2 regions of the Shewanella halifaxensis HAW-EB4 genome follow, and region 1 is predicted to be linked to the other one. Evidence: predicted binding sites of a transcription regulator. Region 1 holds the regulator's gene; the other holds the start of a gene.

Region 1 (7,705 bases):
TAAAAATCTAATTGAACAAAATATCATGGAGAAAAATCTAATTGATGGTTATTCGATGACTTATAACTTTGATTTTATATGGTTTTTGTTTGAGTTGGAGTTTTTTGAACTGCCAGTTCAGCTATTTTGGTAACAGATCTAGATCACACTTTTGATTTTTAACTATTACTAAAGTGATAGTTGAGTGTTGACATTAGGTAAACAAAAGGTCCCTTCAGCATCGCTGAAGGGACCTTAAATGAACAGATGAAAGCCGTGGCTATTAGCAGAGCCTATGGCTCTTGACGTGTCGCCGCTAATACGATTTCACGTACACACACATTTTGTGGTTGCTCAAAGGCAAACAGCGCTGCTTCGGCAATGGTTTCAGGTGCAATAACCCCACCCATATGCTGTTTCCAATCTTCGTAGCCCGCTTTGATATCATCGTTAGTGGTGTGGCTCAGTAGTTCAGTTTCTACGGCACCTGGTGCGATAGTGATCATACGAACATCATCCATTGCCACCTCTTCACGAATGTTCTCTGTTAAAGCGTGCACTGCAAACTTAGTAGCGCAATAAGCTGAGTGGTTCGGGAACGTCTTGCGGCCTGCTATTGAGCTGACGTTGATGATAGTGCCTGTTTTACGTGCCTTCATATCGGCAAGCACTGCATGAATACCGTTGAGTACGCCCATCACGTTGATGTTAAGCATACGGCTCCACTCAGCAGGATCTTGTACATCTGCAGCGCCGAGTAGCATTACGCCAGCGTTATTGATTAAGCAGCCAACTGGACCAAATTTAGCTTCAGCGCTTGCAATAGCCGCTTTCATGGCATCAGCATCTGTTACATCAACGCTAACGGCTAGGCAGTTATCTAAGCCTAATGCTTGCATCGGCTCAATGCGGCGTGCCAATAACAGTAGAGGGTGGCCTTTTGCGCTGAAGGCTTTAGCCATGGCCGCGCCAATACCAGAAGATGCACCTGTAATTACGATTAGTTGTTTCATATCAGCCTCAAATAGGGGGGGTCTTTATTGGTGAGTATTCTAACGAACCCAATATTGTTGATATATAATCTATAGAGAATATGATTGTTTACATATGACTCCTAATCAGTCTCTGTTATCTAAGATAAAACGAGTTCCTATTTATGTATCAAGACCTAAATTTAGCAGATGTGCGAGCTTTTACCGTGATAGCGGAAAAGGGCAGTTTTACCATTGCCGCTGAAAAGCTCGGTTGTTCTCGCTCACACCTTTCTAAGCAATTGACTCAGTTAGAGCGTTACCTAGGTGTCACCTTGATCACCCGCACCACTAGGGCTCAGCGGTTAACTGAGCAGGGACGCTTTTTCTATGAGCGCTGCCAACATGCGCTAGACATCATGGAGCAAGCGGTGGCGAAGACGGTTGATGATGCCCATAACCTGCAGGGCAAGATTAACATCAACTGTGTGGGAGGCTATATCGGTGAGGAGATCGTGAACCAACTGGTTAATGACTTTATGACTCTGCACCCCAATATTCAGGTGCACTTAGATTTCAGTAGCCAGAGAGTCGACTTGGTGCTCGATGAGTTTGATTTGGTCTTTAGAATGGGTGAGCTTGAGGATTCAGGCTTAGTGGCCAGAAAGCTGATGGATATTGCAAATTGTACCTTGGCATCGCCACGTTATATCGCCAAGCATGGCAGACCCGAACACCCTAAAGAGCTCAAGCATCATGCCTGTGTTACCGGCTCGGTTCATCATTGGAGTTATCACCGTCGTAGCAATAAGAGTCATAAGACAGAGGTGACGATTACTGGAGCCTTGCTGTGTAAGAATGGCAGAGTGATGAAAAGTAGCGCCTTGGCGGGAAATGGTATCGTGCGCTTGCCAGAGATTTACTGCAGTGCAGAGCTCAACGCGGGCACTCTGGTACATCTGTTTGATGATTGGGCTATCTCAGATACGCCGCTTTATCTGCTCTATAACCGAGATCAATTTCAGCCAGCTAGGTTGAGGCAGTTTATCGAATTTACCATTCAAAACTTTATGAAATATGTCGAGTTACCAAATGCCTAAATAAGCTTAGGTAGCTGACCTCTTGAGGCTTGAGTCACTCGGGTCATCCATCTTTCGACCTAATTGCTATTAGAATGTAGATTTAAAGTTAAGTTTAACCTCCTGTTTATCTGATTTTGTCTTAGAATACTTTAAGAACAAAATAACCTTTTTTCGATTTGAGCCGTATTGCAGCTTAGAACGTTAAGGACATAAAAAGGGTGGAATGGATGAAACTACATAAAATTGCATTGGCTTGCGCCTTATTCCCCTGCTTTTTTGCACAGGCGGGGCAGGAGTATTATGAGGCGCGCAGCGATGCTATGGGCGGCGCAGGGGTTGCCGCTTCCAACAAAGAGGGCGCCGCCTTCGTTAACCCGGCCCTGCTTGCGATTAATGCGCATAAAGACAACTCTGCTGTACTGTTGATGCCTGTGCTAGGGATAGATGTGGCTGACAGCGATGACATGATAGATAAGTTCGACTCGCTGATTAATTCTTACGATGCTCTTGCTGCTGCAATTGATGCTGAGAACCGTGACGATATTACGAAGTTTCGTGATGATCTGGTTGGCGATCTTGAGTCTCTAAAAGGGACTTCAGCCTATGCCAGTGCAGGGCTAGGTTTCAGTGTTGCCATTCCGCACCAGAGAATGCCGATGGCTATCTTCTATAAGAGCTATGTTAACGCAGTTGGTGTGGCCGACATAGCCCAGTCAGATATCGATACGCTTAATCATTTGGATCCTGAAAATCCACCCGAAGTCTCTGATCTGAACTCACAAGGCCAAGTGGTTGGCGGTGCGATATCAGATCTTGGCGTCGCCTTAAGCTTCCCTCTCTCTATCGTGAATATGCCTATCTCTGTTGGAATATCACCTAAGTTTCAGCGAATTGATACCTACAATTATATCGCCAATGCAAACAACTTCGATGCCAGTGACTTTGATGACGTTATGTATCGCAATGATGAGACCAATTTTAATTTAGATGTCGGGGTGGCTATGCAGCCATTTGATGGCTTAACTCTGGGTCTATCAGGACGAAATCTGATCAGCCAAGATGTGGATACCATAGAGGTGGAAGGGCAGAAGTTTACTTACCGTGTTGAACCTCTCGTAACAGCAGGCGTAGCTTATGATTGGGAAATTTTATCGGTAACGACTGATATTGATCTGATTGAGAATAAGAAATTTAAAGAGCTGGATGGTACTCAATACTGGCGTCTAGGCGGGGAAGTGAGAGCCTTCAACTGGATGGCGTTACGCCTCGGTTATCGCCATGATATGAAAGACTCTACCGCCAACCTCTACTCTTTGGGCACAGGCTTTGCGTTCGGTGATTCATTTTTCTTAGATTTTACTGGTATGTTCGGCGATGACAATGCGGTAGGAGGGGTGTTGCAAACCTCCTATCATTTCTAACCAAGCTAACCCATTAGCTCTATTGTTGATTTAACGGTTAGGATAACAGCGCTACAGCCACATAAAGCCAGAGTGAATGCTCTGGTTTTTTGTTTGTCGACGCGGCCAATCAAGCGGCCTGCAACGAGGTACCCCAAAACGACTGACGGCAGTAACATCAATGAGATGTAAAAGTGCTCTAGGGTTAGCAGGCCTGCAAGTGCCAGAATGATCAAAGCGATCATCGAACTAAAGATAAAGAAGGCCGACAGGGCGGCGCGAAATTGGCCTGCATCTTTACCTGAAAGTAAAATGGCCAGCGGTGGTCCACCAATCGCGGCGATATTACCGAAGACGCCAGATAATACCCCAGCGATGAATAGGCTGAAACGGTTCACAGGAATGCTTAACTTCATTAGGCTCAGGCCGACGGCTAAGGCGACAATTCCAGCAATCGCAAGACCTAAGATCGGCTGCGGTGCGATTAAAATGAGGGTTGCACCTAGTATTCCTCCGGGAATACGGCCCAATAACGCGTACTGTAGACCGTTGAACTCGAGCTGACCTCGCTCCCGAAACAGTGTCAGTAACGCTATCGAGAACCCCATCATGATGACTGGCGCCGGAACTAAACTGGGATCGACGATATAGAGCAGCGGGCTTGCAACGACGGCTAGGCCAAAACCGATTAGGCTTTGGGTCAGTGCGCCACAAAAGATAATGAGCGAAGCGAGTAATAGTGTAGTGGGATCGATCATTAGGTTATCCAGCCATCTGGGCTAAAGTTAAGCGAGGAGGGGATCTCTACGCTCGACTTGAAGGTTTAGGTATTTTAACTTGCTACGAGGTAGCGGATCTCATATTTAGGCCAAAAACAGATAAGGACTGCTAAGCAGTCCTTATCTGGAGATCATGTTTACTGATAATCGGTGAAGATTATTCAAGTTCATCCCACTCAATACCCATCTCATCCATCAAACGCTTAACCTCAGCAGGCATGCTGTCGGGTTTATCTTTGGTAAGATCTTGATCGTTTGGTAGTGGCTGGCCAGTGTAAGCATGCAAGAATGCTTCGCATAACAGCTCACTATTAGTGGCGTGACGCAAGTTATTTACTTGGCGGCGTGTACGCTCATCGGTAAGCACCTTAAGTACTTTCAAAGGAATGGACACAGTGATTTTTTTCACTTGTTCATTCTTTTTGCCGTGTTCAGCATAGGGGCTGATATAATCGCCATTCCACTCAGTCATTGACTCACCTGTTATTTCTAAATTCGGGGCAGATTTTAACCCTTTAAATTGTGCAGTCAAATTATTGCCTCTTATTTATGACAATTGCAAATAGATTTCTATATGCATGGACGTCTAAACGGCTAAAATGGTTGACGAGGCGTGAGTGCTTAGGTACATTTAGACGTCCAGACATCTCTTGGCTGAAAATTAACAGGAAAAGGAGTAGTACATGACTGAGCGTAAACCAGCCACTGCGGCGGTACGTCAAGGAATTGAGTCCGATAGTCAGCATGGTGCCGTTGTTCCGCCGATTTATCTATCTACTAACTACTCTTTTGATGGCCATAACAATCCAAGAGACTTCGACTATAGCCGCTCAGGCAATCCAACCCGATCTATTCTAGGCGATGCCATCGCCGAGCTGGAAAAAGGCGCAACTGGTGTTGTGACCTGTACCGGAATGGCTGCGATTACTTTAGCGACAAGCTTGCTAGGACCCGATGACTTACTCGTTGTTCCCCATGATTGTTATGGCGGCAGCTATCGTCTATTCACCAATTTAGCTAAAAAGGGCCAGTTTAAGTTATTAGTGGTGGATCAAACCGACTCACAAGCGCTCAATCAGGCGATCGCCAAGAAACCTAAGATGGTCTGGTTAGAAACTCCATCGAACCCGCTGCTGCGTGTGGTAGACATTGAGGCTATCAGCTCAGCCAGTCATGAGGTTGGCGCATTGGTGGTTGTCGACAACACTTTTCTATCGCCAATTTTACAGCAGCCACTGCTTCTTGGTGCAGATATTGTGATCCATTCAACCACTAAATATATCAATGGTCATAGTGATGTGGTGGGCGGCGCGGTTGTGGCAAAAGATCCGGAGTTGGGTGAACTGCTGCACTGGTGGTCAAATACGCTAGGGCTAACGGGCTCAGCATTTGATAGTTATCTCACTTTGCGCGGAATTCGTACACTTGCAGTGAGAATTCGTGAACATCAGGCGAATGCACAGCGAATTCTTGATACCCTTGTTAACCATCAGGCCGTGTCCAAGATATACTACCCGGGACTTAAAGAGCATCCGGGTCATGAAATTGCGACTAAACAGCAAAAGGGCTATGGGGCCATGCTGAGTTTTGAGCTCAAGGGTAGCGAAGAACAGTTGGTCGCATTCTTAAAAAATCTTAACTTTTTTTCAGTTGCAGAAAGTCTTGGTGGCGTAGAAAGCTTAGTCGCCGTACCTGCAACTATGACGCATAGGGCGATGGAGCCAGAGGCACGCGCTGAAGCTGGGGTTAAGGATACGCTTATCCGTCTTTCTGTTGGTATCGAAGATGCTGATGATCTTGTTGCCGATATTGAAGCTGCGCTTAATGCCGCAGCCGCTTGTTAATTAAAGGGGTATACGATGGCACGCTGTCACTTACATAAATTTGGTGGCTCAAGTCTTGCGGATGCTGACTGTTACCGTCGCGTTGCTCATATTCTGCTGACTCATGGTCACAGTGATGATTTAGTGGTGGTGTCTGCCGCGGGTAAAAGCACCAACTTCTTGTATAATTTACTTGAGCTAAGTTCCTGTAAACAGTTGTGGCAAGAAGAGCTACAAATGTTGATTAGTTTCCAGCAAAATTTGATAGAGCAGTTGCTCTCAAATGAACAGGCGCGCGCTCTAAGGGAGCGACTCTCTAACGATAAGGCGCAGCTGATCAGCTTGTTATCGCTAGAGTCTATTAGTGATTACCAGAGCAACCAGGTGGTGAGCTTTGGTGAGCGCTGGTCTGCACGTTTATTGGCGGCGCTATTGCGTGAGTCTGGTGTGGCGGCATCCGATGTTGATGCGCGCACACTCTTGATTGCCGATGAGGCTGCGGTACCACAAATTCGCCTGCAGGAATCTCGTCAACGCGTTCATGCCATGACCGAAACGTACCCTAATGAGCGTTTAATTATTACCGGATTCATCTGTGCTAATAACCGTGGCGAGACTTTGCTACTGGGACGCAATGGCTCCGATTTTAGCGCCACCTTGATTGCCAGTTTGGCCGATATCGAGCGGGTAACTATTTGGACCGATGTAGAGGGCGTGTTTAATGCTGATCCGAATAAGATTAATGATGCTAAGTTACTCAGTAGCTTGTCATTAGCCGAAGCAAACCGCTTGGCGCACCTAGGCTCTCCGGTGCTGCATAACAGAACTCTACAACCCCTGTTTGATACTCAAGTAAGCCTAGCTGTACGTTCAAGTTATGCATCTCATACAGATTTTACCTTGATCGCACCTAAGAGCTCATCGGCGAGTGCGCCAGTGGTCACTAATCTAAGCAGCGTCGCGCTATTTAACCTTGAGCTTAAGAGTGATTTTAAACAGCTTATTGAGCTTCTTGAAGAAACCGGCTTAAGTCCGCTGGCCTATTGGGAGCTAGGGCAAGACCGTGTAGAGCTCACTGTCACCCTAGAGAACCACAAGCAAGTATTGGCATTGCTGGACGTTAACCGTGATGCCTTAGGTGTGAGTGACATTAAGATCACCGAAGATCTTGGTTTAGTGGCGCTTGTGAGCGCAGATGCAAGCCTGTATCGCCGCGGCTTTGCCAGATTACTCAGCCGTAATGCTAGACCGCTGTTTAATGATGGTATGAGCCTTGTGACCTTGGTGCCACAGGGACAAGTAAACTTGCTCACGCAAAAAGTACACCGTCGCTGCGCCGGTCCTCGAAAACGTATTGGCGTACTCTTGTTAGGGGTGGGCAATATTGGTGAAGCTTGGATTGAACTCTTTAGTGGTGCTAAGTCGGCACTGAATAAAGAGCTTGAAGCTAGCGTCGAGTTGGTCGGATTAGTCAGTTCACGTAAGGCACTGATCAGCGACGAGGGCATCGAGTTGGGCTCGTGGAAGCAGGCCTTTGAAGAGCATGCGACACCTTGGCAGTATAGTCACCTGTTTGATGAAGTGCATGAGCTTGAATGCGATGAAGTGATTGCACTCGATATCAGTGCCAGCGCCGATCTGACTCTTCAATACCCAGAGTTTTTTGCTCGT
Region 2 (7,705 bases), 150 kb from region 1:
TGTAACGAACGACTGGTTAAGCGATGCGTTGTGAATTGCTCAAAAAAACATAGATAAAATGTTATTTAATTAAGTGGTTGCAGAGTAATCTTGATAATGATTAGCAATTGTGATGTTAATCAATAAATTGAATGTTTGAACTTATTCGCTAATAGGTAGCTAACTTGTAAGTGCCAAATACTGGCAATTGCGATTTAAGTTAACAAGAAATAGTAGGAATTATTTTATTTAAGCGTTTTCACGCCATTTACATTTGTTAAAAAGGAGGTAAATAGATTATTTCCTCCTCAGTTAACTGTACTTCAATGTATTAAAACCCTTTTAGAGTTCTGTAGAATCTTTCATATGTGAGTCAGCTTTGTACAGTTTCACCAAATAATAGGCATCAATAAGCACAATAAAGAAGTTAACCAGAGCCACCGGAATCGCATCAATAGCTAATCCATAGGCGACAAAAAGTGCCGCGCCGATTAGATTCCACCAACGTAGTTTTTTGATGTTTGCCATCATTAGCGATATCGCGACAACGACCGACGCTAGATACCCGACCCATTCCCAAATTGTTGCGTTATCCATGCGCTATCCTCATTGGTTTTTGTCGAAGTAAGTTATGCAGTAAACATAACTTGAGAGTCCAATAAGTATGAGCAAAAATTAGCTATTAAAACAGCCCGTAGCCAAATAAAATTGCTCACTTCTTCGCAGATAGTTACCGTCGGAAAACAGGCCTAGAAGTTAACCACGCCCTTTTTTTGGCCTAACCATTAAGCCTTTAATGCTTAACTATTAACTCTTTAGCGCTTAACCACCGCGGCTGTCATACGAGAGATACAGCACAGCTCCCCTGCACTATTATGAATGAGCACTTCCCATACCGAGCTGCGCTTACCTAGGTGAATAGGCTTAGCAGTGGCGGTAAGTATGCCATTACGAGAGGCTTTAAGATGATTAGCGTTGATCTCTTGGCCAACACAGTAATAATTCTCAAAGTCGACAGCAAAATTTGCCGCGTAACTCGCAACGGTTTCAGCCAATGCCACATTGGCCCCCCCGTGAACAATCCCTAGTGGATTATGTACCGCTGGTGACGCAGGCATGGTTGCCTTCATATAGTCATCACCAATCTCGGTAATAGTGATCCCCATCGTCTGCATTAAGGTGCCTTTACCATGCATACCGGCGTCCATTTTCGCGCATACCTCAAGACTTACAGGCTTAAACCAAATCGACATATTTAATTTCCACTATTGTTGTTATTCATTCTTGACGTTTACTGCTAGTACTTATTTCTTAGCGCTTATTCTTAGCACTCATTCTTAGCACTGGGCACAGTCTACTTTGTCAGACAGGATCTTTAAACAGGTAAGATGAGTGACTTAAACTGGCTTATTGAAAGTAATTGCTAACAGATTGTGTCTTGCGCTCGCTTTGTGAGGCACTAGGTCGTGCATGAAGAGTATCAATGCCGAGTGAGTAGGAGTGAAGAGTAATAATGAGAGAGTAAGTTGGCCCGCGAGAATACTTAATATTTTTTGTCGATTACGTAAACGTACAACTTAGTGTGCATAATCGCGGGCCAGAGGGTAAAGAGATACGCTGTTCTATTTTTCTTTGTAAATAGTCGCGCAGCCTATCTTGCCAAGCTGAATTCTTTATTAAAGAAGATCTTCAACAGCATCTAATGTGAGCTTTATCATATCGTTTAGTGTCTGCTGACGCTCTTCGGCCGTTAGGTGTAAGCCTTGGCGAAGGTGATCGGTTACCGTCATCATAGCCAGTGCGTTAGCACCAAACTCGGTCGCTACACCATAAAGACCTGCTGCTTCCATTTCGACACCTAAGATGCCGTACTTTTCCATCAAGTCGTAACGGTTCTCATCGCTGCTATAGAACAGGTCTGAAGAGTACAAGTTACCCACATGGTAGCTAGCACCTAACTTTTCAGCAGAGTCTGCAGCACGCTTCAACAAGTTAAAATCGGCAATCATAGCAAAATCTGTGTTAGCAAAACGGGTTCTGTTAACGGCAGAATCTGTGCTCGCGCCCATCGCCATTACCACATCCATCAACTTAATATTGTTACTTACCGCACCACATGAACCAATGCGGATAATGTTCTCAACGCCATATTCGGTGATTAGCTCTTTGGCATAAATTGAGATCGATGGGATCCCCATGCCTGAACCCATTACAGAGATCTTCTTGCCTTTGTATTCACCGGTATAACCCAACATATTACGAACATCAGTCACTAGTACTGCATTATCTAAAAAGTTGTCTGCAATGTATTTAGCTCTTAGCGGATCGCCAGGCATTAATACGGTTTTAGCAAATGCGCCATCAGCGGCATTGATATGTGGAGTCATGATATTTTCCTCAAAAAATTTAGGTGCTTGCTTGCGCTATGTAAGCAAGCACTTTTCATCTAAAAACTAATAAACAAACACATTATTTACCCAGCGAGTTAACCCGCTAAGCTATATAGTAAACCTGCGATGGTACCGCTCATTAAGTTCGCTAGAGCAGCGGCAATCAGTGCCTTCATACCTAGAGCACTTAAGTCATGGCGACGTTCAGGGCAAAGTGCCGCTAAACCACCAATGACCATGGCCAGTGAGCCGATGTTAGCGAAACCGCACAGTGCGAAACTGATAATGATTTGGGTCTTTTCTGATAGCTGGTCAGACACTTTTAAGAAGTCGATATAAGCAACGAACTCGTTAATCACCATCTTCTGGCCGATAAACGACGCCGCTTGTGTCGCTTCACTCCAAGGCACACCCATCACCCATGCAAGTGGTGCAAGTAGGTAACCTAATATAGCCTGCATGGTTAGGTCTTCAATACCAAACCAACCACCTATGCCGCCTAAAATACCGTTAACCATGGCGATCAGTGCGACAAACGCTAATAGCAGCGCTGATACAGACAATACTTGCTGCATGCCCATTGCTGCGCCGCCCGCTGCTGCATCGAGAACATTAGCTGGCTTGTCAGTCACATCGTCCATCACTTTCTTGATGTCGTTTAGTGGTGTTTCGGTCTCAGGCCATATCAACTTAGCAAACAGTAAACCTGCTGGCGCCGTCATAAATGCAGCAGTAAGCACGTATTTAACGTCAACGCCCATCTGGATATAACCAATCATGGTGCCGCCAGCAACCGATGCCAAGCCGCCAGTCATTACTGCGAATAGCTCAGAGCGAGTCATGTGCTTTACAAATGGGCGTACCATTGAAGGGGCCTCAATTGGGCCTACAAAGATATTGGCTGTTGCTGATAGTGATTCCGCACGGCTAGAACCCAGTAGCTTTGATAAACCGCCACCAATAAGGCCAATAATCAATTGCATAATACCAAGATAATAAAGTACGGCGATCAATGAGCTAATGAAAACCACAACAAATAGCACGTTAATAACAAAAATGAAGCCAACACCAAATTTAGCCAGATCACCAAATAGGAATGCTAAGCCTTCATTGGCATAGCCGATAACGTGCATCACACCACTTGATGCACCATCAAGCACTGCCTGACCCATAGGAACGTACATAACAAAGGCACCAAAGGCGACTTGAAATGCCAGCGCACCCAGTACGGTTCTAGGGTTAATTGCTTTTCTATTTTCTGATAATGCAACCGCTAAGCCCATAAGGCAAAGCATGCCGAACAAACTGATGAAAACTTCCATACATTTATTACCATTTAAATATCAATATGACGGCAGTGTATACAGACGGAATTTTGCTGCAAGGAAATTGCTCTAGTTTGGCGAAGATAAACGATGTTTTTATCGGCTTGGACAACAAATCTTAATGAAACGGGTGAAAAACAAATAAAACACAACAAGCAGAAAACACAAAGGCAGTACATGACTTACAATAAGACCACCAACACACATAACTTTAAACATAAGAGTTAAAATTTAGGCAGCTTATAAACAGCCTAATTTGACTCTTAAAGCACAAAAAACAGATCAAACAACTACAAAACTGAAAGTTTACCACCTAAAAAGTGAGGTTCAATGAATTCATTTAGCAAAGAAGTTGTGGTTTTAACTCCAATCTTTGCGCCATTATTAGCTAACTGATCTTAAATCGAGGTTAAGGCATACTAGAAATTGCACCTTTCCGTCTTAGCTTTTCCTAGGGTCTACAATCTGCTCTTCCTAGAACCTGCTTCTAACCTGTGACGGCATAAATGCCGACCTACTTTAAAAGAAGGACCTAGTATAAATAGGTACTAGGCGCAAGGCAGGTCGATCATAATTTGTCTTCAGCTAGTTTTACTCGTAACTGCTTATCATGTACACGACTGAGCAATACAATGGCAGATATTGCTCCCACCAGCGCCATTGCCATATCGGACTGGGTGTCCCACACGTATCCTTGCGTGCCTAAAAACGCCTCGGCATCCTCACCTGTCAACTCGGCAACCCACCACTCTATTAGCTCATAAAAAGCAGAGAATGCTAAAGTAAAACAGACTGCAAGAAAGTTACACCAAGCACCTAATTTAACAACACTGAGGCGTATAAACACTTCACGCGCCAAAATAGCGGGAATAAAACCTTGGGCAAAATGCCCGACCTTGTCGTAGTTATTACGCTCCCCGCCCGTCCAATCGCTAATCCAATCAAACAGCGGCACCTCGGCATAAGTGTAATGCCCACCGACCATCAAAATAATGCAGTGAACCAAGATCAAGCCGTAGGCCAAATTCGTTAATGTGAAGCTATTGCGGGTGTAGATCAGAATAGGCAGGGCGATTAAGGCCGGTACGACCTCTAAAAACCAGGTAAATTGATCCTTAGGATTAATCCCTGACCAGATTAATACGGCGAAGAATGTCACTAGCCATACAGCACTTTTATTCAAAATTTCGCCCTCATATACCATATTGTTCTAAATTAAGAATAAACACTTTAGCCATCTAGCCCTCCACAGCCACCATAAAAAGTGCTACTTTGTTACCTCTGTTACGCTTTCGAAGTAAATTTCAGTTGTGAAGGCTTTGCAGTCCTTAGTACATTGGTAGTCTATACCCAAACCACTCCTACAACGTAGAGTTTAGTCGTCTCTGCGGTGGCATTAAGTATACATAATACATATAAACTAAAAGGGTACATAAATCATGGCGAAACATTCGCTGGACAAGGATAAAATTAAGATCCTGCTGTTGGAAGGCGTCCACCAATCTGCGGTAGATGTATTTGAACGTGCGGGTTACACCAACATTGAATATCACAAAGCATCACTAGCTGAAGATGAATTACAAACAGCGGTTAAAGATGCACACTTCATTGGTATCCGCTCCCGTACCCAATTGACTGAAGAAGTATTATCCCAAGCCGACAAACTCATCAGTGTTGGTTGTTTCTGTATTGGTACCAATCAGGTCAGTCTCGCTGCGGCTGAAAAGCTGGGGATCCCGGTATTCAACGCGCCTTTCTCAAATACCCGTAGCGTAGCGGAACTGGTATTGGGCGAGATCATCATGCTACTGCGTGGGATCCCACAGCGTAATGCATTGGCTCACCGTGGTGGTTGGCTAAAGAGTGCTTCGGGAAGTTATGAGGCTCGCGGTAAGACCTTAGGTGTCATCGGCTACGGTCATATTGGTACTCAGCTTGGTATTCTTGCAGAAACTTTGGGTATGCGCGTTATCTTCTTCGATATCGAAGACAAGCTACCACTGGGTAATGCACAGCAAGTGCACTCTCTACAGCAGCTGCTATCACTTGCCGATGTGGTGAGTTTACACGTACCAGAAACACCACAGACCAAAGAGATGCTCAGCTATGAAGAGCTGGCCTGTATGCGTAAAGGCAGCATTTTAATTAATGCTTCTCGCGGTACCGTTGTCGATATTGATGCGCTCGCGGCTTCATTAAAAGAGGAGCACCTTGCTGGCGCCGCCATCGACGTGTTCCCTATCGAGCCTAAGTCGAATGACGATGAATTTATCAGCCCACTACGCGGCTTAGATAATGTGTTGCTGACGCCACATGTTGGCGGTAGCACGGCTGAAGCTCAAGAGAATATCGGTATCGAAGTCGCGGGTAAGTTGGCTAAATACTCAGACAATGGCTCGACCATGACGGCGGTGAACTTCCCAGAGGTGTCACTTGCTCAACACTCTGGTACGTCGCGCTTACTGCATATTCACCGTAACCGCCCTGGAATCTTGATCCAAATTAACTCCGCGTTTGCAGAAAAAGGCATTAACATTGCTGCTCAGTATCTACAAACAACCGCTGAAATTGGCTACGTGGTAATGGAAGTCGATTCAGATCAGGCCGAAAATGCATTGGTTGAATTGCAAGCGATTGAAGGCACGATTAGAACCCGTTTACTTCACTAAAGCTGGGGAAATCTGGGTAAATCAGAGTCATGACTAATTCAGAGTCATGACTAGTCGATTCAGGCTTAGGTTAAGAACAGAAGATGCGTTGGTTGAGTTGCAAGCGATTGAAGGCACGATTAGAACCCGTTTACTTCACTAATAAACTTGTACTTGGTTTAAATCGATGAGTAAGGCCGTATAATTCACATTATACGGCCTTTGTTCTTTATATATATTGAGTAGCAATAGTTTGAACTGCTGCGCTTGCACGGCAAGATTTTAGCGGTACAATCATTGTCCTTATTGGTTTAATTCTTGGATCCTCATATGACGCTGTCAACTTCTCAGCCAACTTGGCCTCTTAATGGACAACAGCCTGAACTGCTTTTTTCTGAATTAACACACCTAGGTTTAATCTCAGTCACTGGGGAGCAAGGTCGCAGCTTTATTCACGGCCAAGTCACTACCGATATCAGCTCGCTTGAAAGCGACCAATGGCGCTGGGGCGCGCATTGCGATCCTAAAGGTAAGATGCTGGCCAGCTTTAGAACCTTCGCCAAAGGTGACACCCTTTTCTTGATGATGCCAAAAGAGACCTTGGCACTGGATCTACCTCAGTTGCAAAAATATGCGGTATTTAGTAAAGCTGAGCTGTCTGATGCCAGTGATCACTGGTTATTGTTAGGCGTGGCGGGCGAACAAGCTAAAACATGGTTAACGGCTCAGTTTGGCGAGCTTACCGATGAGCTAACCTTAATCGATAACGGCATGATCATCCACGATGCGGGTCGGTTTATCCTCGCGATAGAACAAGACCAAGCCGCATCACTTATCAGTGCTATCGAACAACCTATCTATGATGCTACTGCATGGCAGGCACTGGAAATCGCTGCCGGTTATCCAAACCTAGGTGCTAATCATCAAGGACAGTTTGTACCGCAGATGTGTAATGTCCAAGCAGTCAATGGGATCAGCTTCAATAAGGGCTGTTACATGGGACAAGAGACGATTGCTCGAATGAAGTACCGCGGGGGTAACAAGCGTGCGCTTTACATTGTTAGCGGCACGGTATCAACACCTTTAACAGCCGATAGCCAGCTTGAAATTGCACTAGAAGACGGTGAAGGATTTCGCCGCGCAGGCACTATCATCGAGGCTGTTCAACGGGGTGACCAGGTATTATTAACAGCGGTATTAGCTAATGATACTCAACTTGATGCTAAGTTAAGAGTTGCCGATGATGCGAGCTCTGAACTGACATTAATTGCGCTGCCTTACTCGCTAGAAGAGCAAGATTAATCCAGCCCCCAATTCGTTCGTAATAGAAAAGGCGCTTTATGCGCCTTTTTGTTTATCCCGA

What was found. The regulator MetJ, encoded in region 1, represses methionine synthesis genes. The targets are predictions, from matches to a motif close to TAGACGTCTAGACGTCTA.
Region 2: a site for MetJ is predicted at 4,926-4,943, ahead of serA (phosphoglycerate dehydrogenase). Genes of this name have one in related genera too.

What each region holds. Positions count from the first base shown of each region.
Region 1 covers NC_010334.1:745,053-752,757, forward strand. Annotated here, with positions in the region: gene SHAL_RS03165 (SDR family oxidoreductase) at 273-992, opposite strand; gene SHAL_RS03170 (LysR family transcriptional regulator) at 1,136-2,050, shown strand; gene SHAL_RS03175 (conjugal transfer protein TraF) at 2,260-3,453, shown strand; gene SHAL_RS03180 (sulfite exporter TauE/SafE family protein) at 3,459-4,190, opposite strand; gene metJ (met regulon transcriptional regulator MetJ) at 4,369-4,683, opposite strand; gene metB (cystathionine gamma-synthase) at 4,895-6,055, shown strand; gene SHAL_RS03195 (bifunctional aspartate kinase/homoserine dehydrogenase II) at 6,071-7,705, shown strand, end outside.
Region 2 covers NC_010334.1:897,410-905,114, reverse strand. Annotated here, with positions in the region: gene SHAL_RS03730 (YgjV family protein) at 322-576, opposite strand; gene SHAL_RS03725 (PaaI family thioesterase) at 795-1,232, opposite strand; gene deoD (purine-nucleoside phosphorylase) at 1,656-2,366, opposite strand; gene SHAL_RS03715 (NupC/NupG family nucleoside CNT transporter) at 2,465-3,691, opposite strand; gene SHAL_RS03710 (DUF2238 domain-containing protein) at 4,263-4,898, opposite strand; gene serA (phosphoglycerate dehydrogenase) at 5,134-6,363, shown strand; gene ygfZ (tRNA-modifying protein YgfZ) at 6,673-7,644, shown strand.